One region of the Mesorhizobium vachelliae genome, then DNA from elsewhere that is predicted to be linked to it. Evidence: predicted binding sites of a transcription regulator. Region 1 holds the regulator's gene; each other region holds the start of a gene.
The links. The regulator PhoB, encoded in region 1, activates phosphate uptake and scavenging genes when phosphate is short. The targets are predictions, from matches to a motif close to TGTCATNNANCTGTCAT.

Region 1 (3,271 bases):
TCGCCCGCACCGTGGCGGTGAAGCCCGAGGTCATCCTGCTCGACGAGCCGGCCTCGGCGCTGGATCCGCTGTCGACGGCCAAGATCGAGGAACTGATCGACGAATTGCAGGCCGACTACACGATCGTCATCGTCACCCACAACATGCAGCAGGCGGCGCGCGTCTCGCGGCAGACGGCATTCATGTATCTGGGCGAGCTGGTCGAGTTCGACCGGACCGAGAAGATCTTCACCTCGCCCCGCGAGAAGCGCACGCAGGACTACATCACCGGCCGCTTCGGCTGAAGACATACGAGGACATCATCATGGCCGAACATACCGTCGCCTCTTTCGACGAGGACTTGAGGCAGATTAGCCGGCTCATCAACGACATGGGCGACCTCGCCGGCTCGATGGTCGGCGCCTCGACCAGGGCGCTGCTTGAAAGCGACAATGCGCTGGCGCAGCGCGTCGTCTCCGACGATGCCATCATGGACGCGCGTCAGCGCGAGCTCGACGACCGCGCCATCACGCTGATCGCCAAGCGCCAGCCGATGGCGGACGATCTTCGAAACGTGGTCGGCTCGATCCGCATGGCGGGCGACCTCGAGCGCATCGGCGATCTCGCCAAGAACATCGCCAAGCGCGTCGGCTCGGTCGGCGTCAGCGCCGCGCCGCGCGACCTCACGCATTCGATCGATTCCATGGCGCAGCTGGTGCTGATCCAGGTCCAGGGCGTGATCCAGGAATACACAGTGGGCGACGCCACGGCGCTGGCCAAGCTTCGCAACGACGACGAGCGCATCGACGTCAAATACACCTCCGTCTTCCGCGAGCTTTTGACCTACATGATGGAGGACCCACGCAACATCACCGCTTGCACGCATCTTCTGTTCTGCGCCAAGAATCTCGAGCGCATCGGCGACCATGTGACCAACATCGCCGAGAACGCCTATTATGTGTTGACCGGCACGCAATTGCCCGCCAACCGTCCGAAGCAGGACGAGACGGCAATGTCGGCGCCGGCGGCCTGACGAGAAGGTTACCCCGATGATCGCGCCACGCATCATGGTGGTGGAGGACGAGGAGCCGCTGGGGGTGCTGCTCCGCTACAATCTCGAATCCGAAGGTTACCAGGTGGAAGTGGTGACCCGCGGCGACGAGGCCGAAATCCGCCTTCAGGAAAACGTTCCCGACCTGCTCGTGCTCGACTGGATGGTGCCTGCGGTGTCCGGCATCGAGCTCTGCCGGCGTCTCAGGATGCGGCCCGAGACCGAGCGGCTGCCGATCATCATGCTGACGGCGCGGGGAGAAGAAAGCGACCGCGTGCGCGGCCTTTCGACCGGCGCCGACGATTATCTGGTCAAGCCGTTCTCGACGCCGGAGTTCATGGCCCGCGTCAAGGCGCTGCTGCGCCGCGCCAAGCCGGAGGTGCTGTCCAGCGTGCTCAAGGTCGGCGACATCGTGCTCGACCGCGAATCGCACCGCGTCTATCGTAAGAAGAGCGAGATCAGGCTCGGCCCGACCGAGTTCCGCCTGCTCGAGTTCATGATGCGTCATCCCGGCCGCGTGTTCTCGCGCAGCCAACTGCTCGACAATGTCTGGGGCGAGACGATCTATATCGACGAGCGTACCGTGGACGTCCATGTCGGCCGCCTGCGCAAGGCGGTCAACAACGGCCGCATGCCGGACGTCATCCGCACCATCCGCGGGGCGGGGTACGCGATCCGCGAGGATTAGGGGTAGGGTGCGAAGACGCTGACCGTTCTGTGTCAGCGGATCGCATGCGTCGGCGATTAGCCGAGACGCTCATGCTTCGTCATCCACGGGCGGAGCAAGGAGCGTAGCGACGCAGCGCAGACCCGAGGATCCATTCCGTGACTTCGAGGCGCCGGGGCGGTGCAGAATTCTGCTCCGCTGCGCCTGCGATCGAGGTAACGGCATGGATTCCAGGGTCTACGCGACGGAGCTTCGCTCCTGCTCCGCCCTGGAATGACGAAGCTGCGGGGTCTTCGCTAACTTCCAGCGCCTAAAGCGCTTCGCTTCATGCGCTTAGGCTTTTGATTTTACGCATGTCTTCGTCCCGAAACCGGCTTCCACTTTCGGGAGACATGCTCTAGCAGGACATGGAAACCGACGATCACTTCAAGGCTGATCAGGCGACGTTCTTCCCCGCGCCGCTTCTCGCCTGGCCTCCCGGCGCGAAAATCTCCTGGTCGACGAAGGTCAGCGCGCGCATGGCGCAGCCTTCGCGGATCAGCGGCAATTCGTTCGGCTCGGTGTCGAAGGAGATCGATTCGGAGTGCTGGCCGCCGGCGGTCTGGGCGATCGCCTCCCTTAGCGCCGGCTCGATCAGGTCGAATGCGGCCGCGCTGACACCGACCATGGCGACCGGCGCCGGGTCGATGAGGGCGAAAAGGCTGCCGAGACCGAAGCCCAGCGCCTCGCCTGCCCGGCGATAGGCCTCTCGCTCGGGGCCGTCCTCCTGCCGGGCCTTCGCGGCCAGCGCGCGCATGTCGGCATCGCCGACGTCGGTCGGCGCGGCATCCTCGCTTATTCCCATGGCGCTGCGCCAGATCGCGTAATTGCCGGCATAGGCCTCGACGCAGCCGCGCCTGCCGCAGCGGCAAAGCGCGCCGCCCGGACGGTGGATCATGTGCCCGAACTCGCCGCCCGAGGAATGCGTGCCCGTGAACAGCGCGCCCTTCAGCACCAAACCCATGCCGATGCCGTGCGACAAGAGGATGGCGATGAAGTCGTTGCGATAGCGATCGGGATCGCGCCATTGCAGCGCCACCGCCATCATGTTGCAGTCGTTCTCCATGGTGGCGGGAATGCCGAATTCCTTCTCGAGGAGGTCGGCGAACGGAATGTCGGTCAGCGGCGTGATCGGCGACCACAGCATGGCGCGTGAGTGGGAATCGGTGATGCCCTGGATCCCCATGGCGATGCGCGCGACGCTGCCCAGGTCGAGGTCGGGATCCTGCAGCCGGCGCCGGACGATCGCCATGCATTGGCCGATCAGCTCGTCGCGGGGCATGACAAGGGTGTCCAGGCGCTGCTGCTCCTCGGCAACCACCTGGCCGGCATAGTCGATCACGGCAACCGACAGGAAGTTGAGCGACAACACCACGGTCAGCACCGCCGCGGCTTCGGGGTTCAGCGCCAGGCCGATCTGCGGCCGGCCGCGTTTCAACGCCGTCGGCTCACTGGCCTTGCTTTCGCTGAGGATGCCTTCCTGGATCAGATCGGCGGAGATCGCCGAAATGGTCGAGTGGCTGAGCCCGGTGGTG
Region 2 (3,271 bases), on a different contig from region 1:
GACGACGGCCAGTGCTGCCAGCTCGCGATCATAGAGCGAGCCTTCGCTCATCACGCGGTCGACGCCGAGCGCCAGCTGCTCGACGATCTGGTCGAGGCGCAGCGCCGGCACCGAGCGGTCGCCGCGGCGACGGTCGGCAAGCAGGCGGTGCGCATTGGCAATGGCGGCTTCGCCGCCCTTTACCGCGACATACATGTCATGCCTCCATCGTCTTGATGCGGGTGGTGCGCGGCAGGCAGGCAAGGTGGCCTGGCGCCGCCAGGATGATGTCGACGCCGCGCGGAAAACGCTGGTTGTTCTGCTTCCACTGCTCGACGAAATGGCGTGGCATGCCTGGAGGCGCGATCATCGAGGTCTTTTCGATCCCCGGACCTTCGAGCAGCAGTGACGGGCCCGAAGCAAGGTCATCGACCAAGAGGATCAGCGTCGTCGAACGATCGGGATATTCCTGCGTGCCCTGCGCAAAACCGTCGAGCGCCGCCATCTCCTTCGGATTGGCGATCAAGGCGAAATGTGCGTCGGCCGGGGTGTTGGCCAAGGGCGCGCCGGTGTGAAAGCCGAGCCAGGCCTTGACCGGGGCTTCCGCCTGCAGCGGCGGATCGAGCCATGCCGGCGTGTCGTTGTCGCAGAGCGCCAGCGCCACGGCGCCGGCGGTCGCCGACAACGGCACTGGCGGACGGGCCAGCCGCGGCAGCGGCTGGACGGTGCCGGGGCGCGCCATCGCGTCCATGATGGCGCGAAAGACGGCCTGGGCGTTGAAGACCGGCTCGGCGAAGCCGCCGTCGATCGATTGCGTGGCGATATCCATCAGTCCTCTCCGCGCACCATGGTGAAGAAATCCACTTTCGTGGCCGCCGTCTCGACGCGCCGCGTCTCGCGCGCCGCATCGAGCGCCGCGCGTAGGGGCGCGGCGAGCTTTGTCTCGACCGCCTCGCGATGCGCCGGGTCCTGCCACAGCGCGTCGGCGATCGCCGCGAGCCTGGCCTTTCCCTTGTCACGGCCGAGCGCATAGGAATGGCCGACTTGGCCGGAGGGCAGCCGCACCGTGGCGCGGGTGACCGTCGCCTCGCCGACATTGAACGGCGCGCCGCCGCCGCCGATCCGCCCGCGCACCGTCACCAGTCCGGTTTCGGGGCCGCGCAAAAGCTCAGCCTCGGAAGGCAGGCCCGCTTCGCTCCACAGACGGGCGATCTCATCGGCTTCGGCGTGCGCCAGCGTCGCCATCAGGGCTTTCCGTCCGGCCTGCTCGCGCGCTTCCTGTCCTCGCATCGCATCGCTCCTTGCTTGTAAAATTTGTCTATTGATATAGACAACTATACAAATTATACTTACCTCGTACCGAGAGTCCATGACGGGTGGATGACAGGCTCGGAAAATTGCCCGGGCTTGCGAAGAAATGGGGGCGATGGATGGTTGGACTGGCAAGCAGCGTCGAAAGGCGCAACGGCGTGTCGCTGTGGCGGCAGATCGCCGACAAGATATTGCAGGGGATCGCAAGCGGTGATTTCGCCGAGAACGCGGCGCTGCCCCCGGAAATCGCGCTGGCCGAGCGCTACGGCGTCAACCGCCACACGGTGCGCAGCGCCATTGCAGCACTTGTGCAGGAAGGCGTGCTGAGGGCCGAGCAGGGACGCGGCACATTTGTCCTGTCGCGCAAACGGCTGTCCTATCCCATCGGCGCGCGCACGCGCTTCTCGACCGGGCTGCAAGGGCAGACGAGCGAGCGGCATATCGCGCTTTTGTCGTCATCGACGGAACCGGCCACCAAGCGCATCGCCGAGGCGCTGGGCATCGCCAAGGGCGCGGCCGTCATTCGCCTGGAGACGCGCGGCGAGGCTGACGGACACGCGGTGTCGCGCGCGACGACCTGGTTCGATGCCAAACGCTTCGCCGGCATCGAGGCGGCAATGGCGGAAACGGGGTCGATCACCGCCTCGCTGAAGCGCTTCGGCATCAACGATTATCTGCGGCAATCGACGGTGCTGTCGGCACGCCACGCCGATGCCGACGATCTAGCGGCGATGGATTTGCAGCCCGGCGCCATCGTGCTGGTCACTGTCGCCGTCAACGTCACGCTCGACGGTGAGCCGATCCAGTTCGCGGAGTCGCGCTTTCCGGCGGAGCGGGTGGAGTTGAGGCTGTCGGCCGGCGATTAATCGAGCTCACCCCACCTCGATGACCGCCTTGATCAGCCCCGATTTCTCATGCGCCCACCGCGCCAGGTCGCGCGGCGTGCCGGCGAGCGTCGTGCGATGGGTGACCAGCTTGTCCAGCGGCACGGCGCCGTTGCGGATCGATGCGGCGACATGCTCGAAATCGGCCTTGAGCGCGTTGCGGCTGCCGACCAGCGTCATCTCGCGCTTGTGGAATTCGGGGTCGGAGAAGGTGATGTCGTCCTTGACGACGCTGACCAGCACCAGCGTGCCGCCATGCGCGACATAGGCGAAGGCCGACTGCACCGATTGAGTGTTGCCGGTCGCGTCGAAGACGAGGTCGAACCCTTCGCCGCCGGTCGCCTGCCGCACCAGTTCCACAGCCGTCGCCTTCGAGCTGTCCAGCGGGGCAAAGCCGAGCTCCTTTTCGGCGAAGCCGAGACGCTCGGCGCTCATGTCGAGCAGGCTGACATCCAGCCCGGCGATGCGCGCGAAGATCGCCGTGCCGAGCCCGATCGGACCGGCGCCGATGACCAGCGTGCGCTGGCCGGGCACGCCGAGCGATCGGCGCACCGCATGCGCGCCGATCGCCAGGAATTCCACCGCCGCGGCATCGGCCAGCGAGAGGCCGTTCGCCAGATAAAGATTCTGCGCCGGCACCAGGATCTCGTCGCACATGGCGCCGTCGCGATGCACGCCCAGCACCTCGATCTTCACGCAGCAATTCGGCTTGCCGTGCCGGCAGGCGATGCATTTGCCGCATGAAAGATAGGGGTTGATGATCACCGGCTCGCCGACGCCGATCTCGACGCCTTCGCCCTTCTCGACGACCGTGCCCGAGACCTCGTGACCCATGACGCGCGGATAGGCGAGGAACGGGTGCTTGCCTTCGAAGATGTGGTAGTCGGTACCGCAGATGCCGACATGGCTGATCGCGACGCGCGCCCAGCCGGGCGGCGGCGCGCCGGGCGCGGCGCGGTCTTCGAGAACAAGCTCGCCGGGTGAACGGCAGACAACGGCTTTCATGTCGCAAATCCAAAAAAGAAGAGCGCCGGCCTCGCTTGAGCGGGGCCGGCGCGGACGTTTCAGGGAGGAGTCACTTGCCGCGACGGCGCAGG
Region 3 (3,271 bases), on a different contig from region 1:
GAACCGTCCTCGGCGAACTTCGCCACATGCAGCGTGCCGTCGTCGAGCAGGTTCATGTTCGCCGCACGGTCATTGGGGTTGAAGGTGCCGGCGGTGACAAATTTATAGACATAGTCGAAGCGCTCGTCGTCGCCGAGATAGAAGACGACGCGGCCGTCCTTGGCGACGATCGACTCGGCGCCCTCATGCTTGAAACGGCCCATGGCGGTGCGCTTCCTCGGTGTAGAGGTCGGGTCGTTGACGTCGACCTCGACGATCCAGCCGAAACGATTGGGCTCGTTCGGCTCCTTGGCAAGGTTGAAGCGGTCGTAATGCGCGCCCCACTCATAAGCGCCTTCCGGGATGCCGAGGCGCTTGTAATTGGCGGCTTCCTTGTGGCCTTCCGGCAATTCGCCCGAGAAATAGCCGTGGATGTTCTCTTCGGCCATCACATAGGTGCCCCAGGGCGTGACGCCGCCGGCGCAATTGTTGAGGGTGCCGATGGCCTTGGTGCCGGACGGGTCGGCATTGGTCTTGACGCGGTCGTGTCCGGCAACCGGGCCGGACAGCGCCATCTCGGTGGTCGACATGATGCGGCGGTTGAGCTTGCCGTCGCGCACCACTTGCCACTTGCCGCCTTGCTTGCGGATCTCGACGATGGTGCCGCCATGCGCGGCCATCTCGACATCGACCTGCTTCTTCGAAAGCGGCGCCACCTCGGCGGCCTTCTTGCCATCCTTCTCGACGATCGAGACGATGCCGGGGAACATCAGATGCGGGTTGGTGTATTCGTGGTTGACGACCAAAAGGCCGTGCTCGGCCGAGCCGTCGATCGGGATATAGCCGACATAGTCGTTGTTGTAGCCGAATTGCCTGGCCTGGGCCTCGGCCGACTGCTTCAGCGGATCGAACTCCGGCGAGTCGGTGAAGAGCGGATCGCCCCAGCGCAACAGCACGTCGGCGTCATAGCCCGGCGCGACATGGTGCTTGTCGTCGATGCCGGCTTCGAGCTCGTCGAATTTGAAGGCCGAGGCCTCGCTGGCGCGCGCCTCGTCGGCGGCGACCAGCGCCAGCGGGCTGACGGTGGCGGCGATGGCCGAGACGGCCAGCGAGCCCATGAGGAAGCCGCGGCGCGAGAAACGCGCGGCGATGATCTCGCCCATGGTGCGGTTGTCGGTCGGGTTGACGGGCGGGCCGTCATTGTCTTCCAGCTGGCTGGTGCGGAAACGGGTTTCAGGGGTCACGGTCATGGTGTTCCTCTGGCTTCTTGAGGTGGCTGGGATTTTGACCTTTCGACCCCTAAAGCGGGCCGATCACATTTTCGTGACATCGCCGTGATCGAACCGCAAGAGTTGCTTGCCGGCTTGCAGCGCCGGTGTTTTGTGATTCCCGGCTCCGGCCCCTTGTGAGCGGGGGCGCTTCGCCGCCATCAGCTTGACGACTTCGCCCGCTTCGGAAACAAGGGCTGCGGCCGGCGTGGCGACGGCGCTTCGAACAAGGGGACGGCAAGGTGAGTTTCTGGGGACTGGCGCAGCTCGGCATTTCGACCCTGATGTTCCTGCTGGCGGCGATGGCTGCCAAGCAATGGGGGATGGCGCCGAGCCTAGCCAAACTGCTGCTGACGCTGGCGCTCTACACGGCCGGCAATCTCATCATGCTGCGGCTGGTGCGCGAGTTCGGCATGTCGGTGTCGTTCAGCCTGTCGGCGGTGATCCAGCTCGTCGCGGTCAATGTCGCGGCGCTCGCCTTTTTCGGCGAACGGCTCAATGTTTTGCAGGCGACCGGCATGGTGCTGGCGATCGCCGCCGTCGCCCTGATCACGCTCGGGCCCTATATGCAGAAGCTCTGACGTTTGAGCCTCTGATGAAATCATCCACCGGCGCGCTGCTTGCCAAGATCGAATTCCCCCTGCTTCTGGCCGGGCTGGTCATCGCCGGCTGTCTGTGGGGCTTCGAGGAATTGATGGAGGTGGCGCGCGCCACGACTCCGCACGCCTTCGACACGGAAATCCTGCTCGCCTTCCGTCATGCCGGGCAGCCGGACAGCCCGATCGGTCCGCCCTGGCTGCAAGGCGCGGTGCGCGACGTCACCGCGCTGGGCAGCACCGCCGTGCTGGTGATCATCACGGCGGCGACGATTGTCTACCTGCTTTTGATCCGCAGGCCGGGGACGGCGCTGTTCGTATTTGTCGCCATCGCCGGCGGGCAGGTGCTCTCCAGCCTGCTCAAGCTCGAGGTCGACCGGCCGCGGCCAGAACTCGTCTCGCATCTCGTCACCGAGACGTCGCTGTCCTTTCCAAGCGGGCACGCCATGCTGTCGGCGGTGACCTATCTGACGCTGGGCTCGCTGGCGGCCCGCTTCCTGCCGGACCGCAGGACGAAGGTCTTCGTGCTTTGCCTCGCCGTGCTCACCACAGTGCTGGTCGGCACGAGCCGCGTCTATCTCGGCGTGCACTGGCCGTCCGACGTGCTTGCCGGCTGGTGCGCCGGCTTTGCCTGGGCCATGCTGTGCTGGCTTGCGGCTCGCCTGCTGCAGCGGCGCAAAATGGTAACCGACAGCGACTGATCTATGTCTGAAGCATCTAAAATGATGCTTGAGACATTGTAATATCTACAATATACATCCCGTGAAGCTTCGGAGACAGGTTACCGCCAATGATCACTGCCGCACAGATGCGCGCCGCGCGGGCGTTGACCGGGATCGACCAGAAGACGCTGGCCGAGCGCGCCGGGGTCTCGCTGCCGACGATCCAGCGCATGGAGGCGAGCGACGGCGTCGTCCGGGGCGTGGTCGACACGTTGATGAAGGTCATCCAGGCGCTCGATGAGGCGGGCGTGGAGCTGATCGGCGAAAACCAGGCCAGCGAGCGTGGCGGCAGGGGCGTGCGCCTCAAGGCCGCGGTGCAGAGCCCGCAAGGCTGAGCGGCGTCGGCTTGGCTGAACCGGCATTACAGCCGAACCAGCCAGCCAATGCCCTGCTCTCTCACATCGCCGCTTCGATCGGCTCGGCAAGCTTTGGATTGGCGCGCGCGGCGATCAGGCAGCCGGCGACGATGAGGCATGCGCCCGCCAGCGTGGTCCAGGCCACCTTCTCGCCGAAGAAGAACCAGCCAAGCGCGATTGCCCAGATGAAGGCCGAGTATTCGGTCGGGATCAGATATTGCGCTTCGGCACGGGCGTAGGACCAGCTCATCAGGAATTGTCCGGCGAGCGACAGCAGCGCCACCCCGGCCAAGGGAAGCCACAGATCGCCCGGCAGCGCAACGGCGAGCCAGGGTGCTGCGAGACCGAGG

Region 2: the regulator PhoB is predicted to act here: its motif matches at 1,349-1,365, upstream of phnF (phosphonate metabolism transcriptional regulator PhnF).
Region 3: the regulator PhoB is predicted to act here: its motif matches at 1,292-1,308, upstream of RFM41_RS06850 (PhoX family protein).

Annotation. Positions count from the first base shown of each region.
Region 1 covers NZ_JAVIIR010000010.1:35,931-39,201, forward strand. Annotated here, with positions in the region: gene pstB (phosphate ABC transporter ATP-binding protein PstB) at 1-284, shown strand, start outside; gene phoU (phosphate signaling complex protein PhoU) at 305-1,012, shown strand; gene phoB (phosphate regulon transcriptional regulator PhoB) at 1,029-1,718, shown strand; gene RFM41_RS20980 (ROK family protein) at 2,134-3,271, opposite strand, start outside.
Region 2 covers NZ_JAVIIR010000001.1:598,279-601,549, reverse strand. Annotated here, with positions in the region: gene RFM41_RS02990 (carbon-phosphorus lyase complex subunit) at 1-195, opposite strand, end outside; gene phnH (phosphonate C-P lyase system protein PhnH) at 197-808, opposite strand; gene phnG (phosphonate C-P lyase system protein PhnG) at 808-1,269, opposite strand; gene phnF (phosphonate metabolism transcriptional regulator PhnF) at 1,410-2,156, shown strand; gene RFM41_RS02970 (zinc-binding alcohol dehydrogenase family protein) at 2,163-3,179, opposite strand; gene RFM41_RS02965 (ABC transporter permease) at 3,250-3,271, opposite strand, start outside.
Region 3 covers NZ_JAVIIR010000003.1:8,039-11,309, reverse strand. Annotated here, with positions in the region: gene RFM41_RS06850 (PhoX family protein) at 1-1,229, opposite strand, end outside; gene RFM41_RS06845 (hypothetical protein) at 1,490-1,828, shown strand; gene RFM41_RS06840 (phosphatase PAP2 family protein) at 1,843-2,544, shown strand; gene RFM41_RS06835 (helix-turn-helix domain-containing protein) at 2,634-2,900, shown strand; gene RFM41_RS06830 (DMT family transporter) at 2,962-3,271, opposite strand, start outside.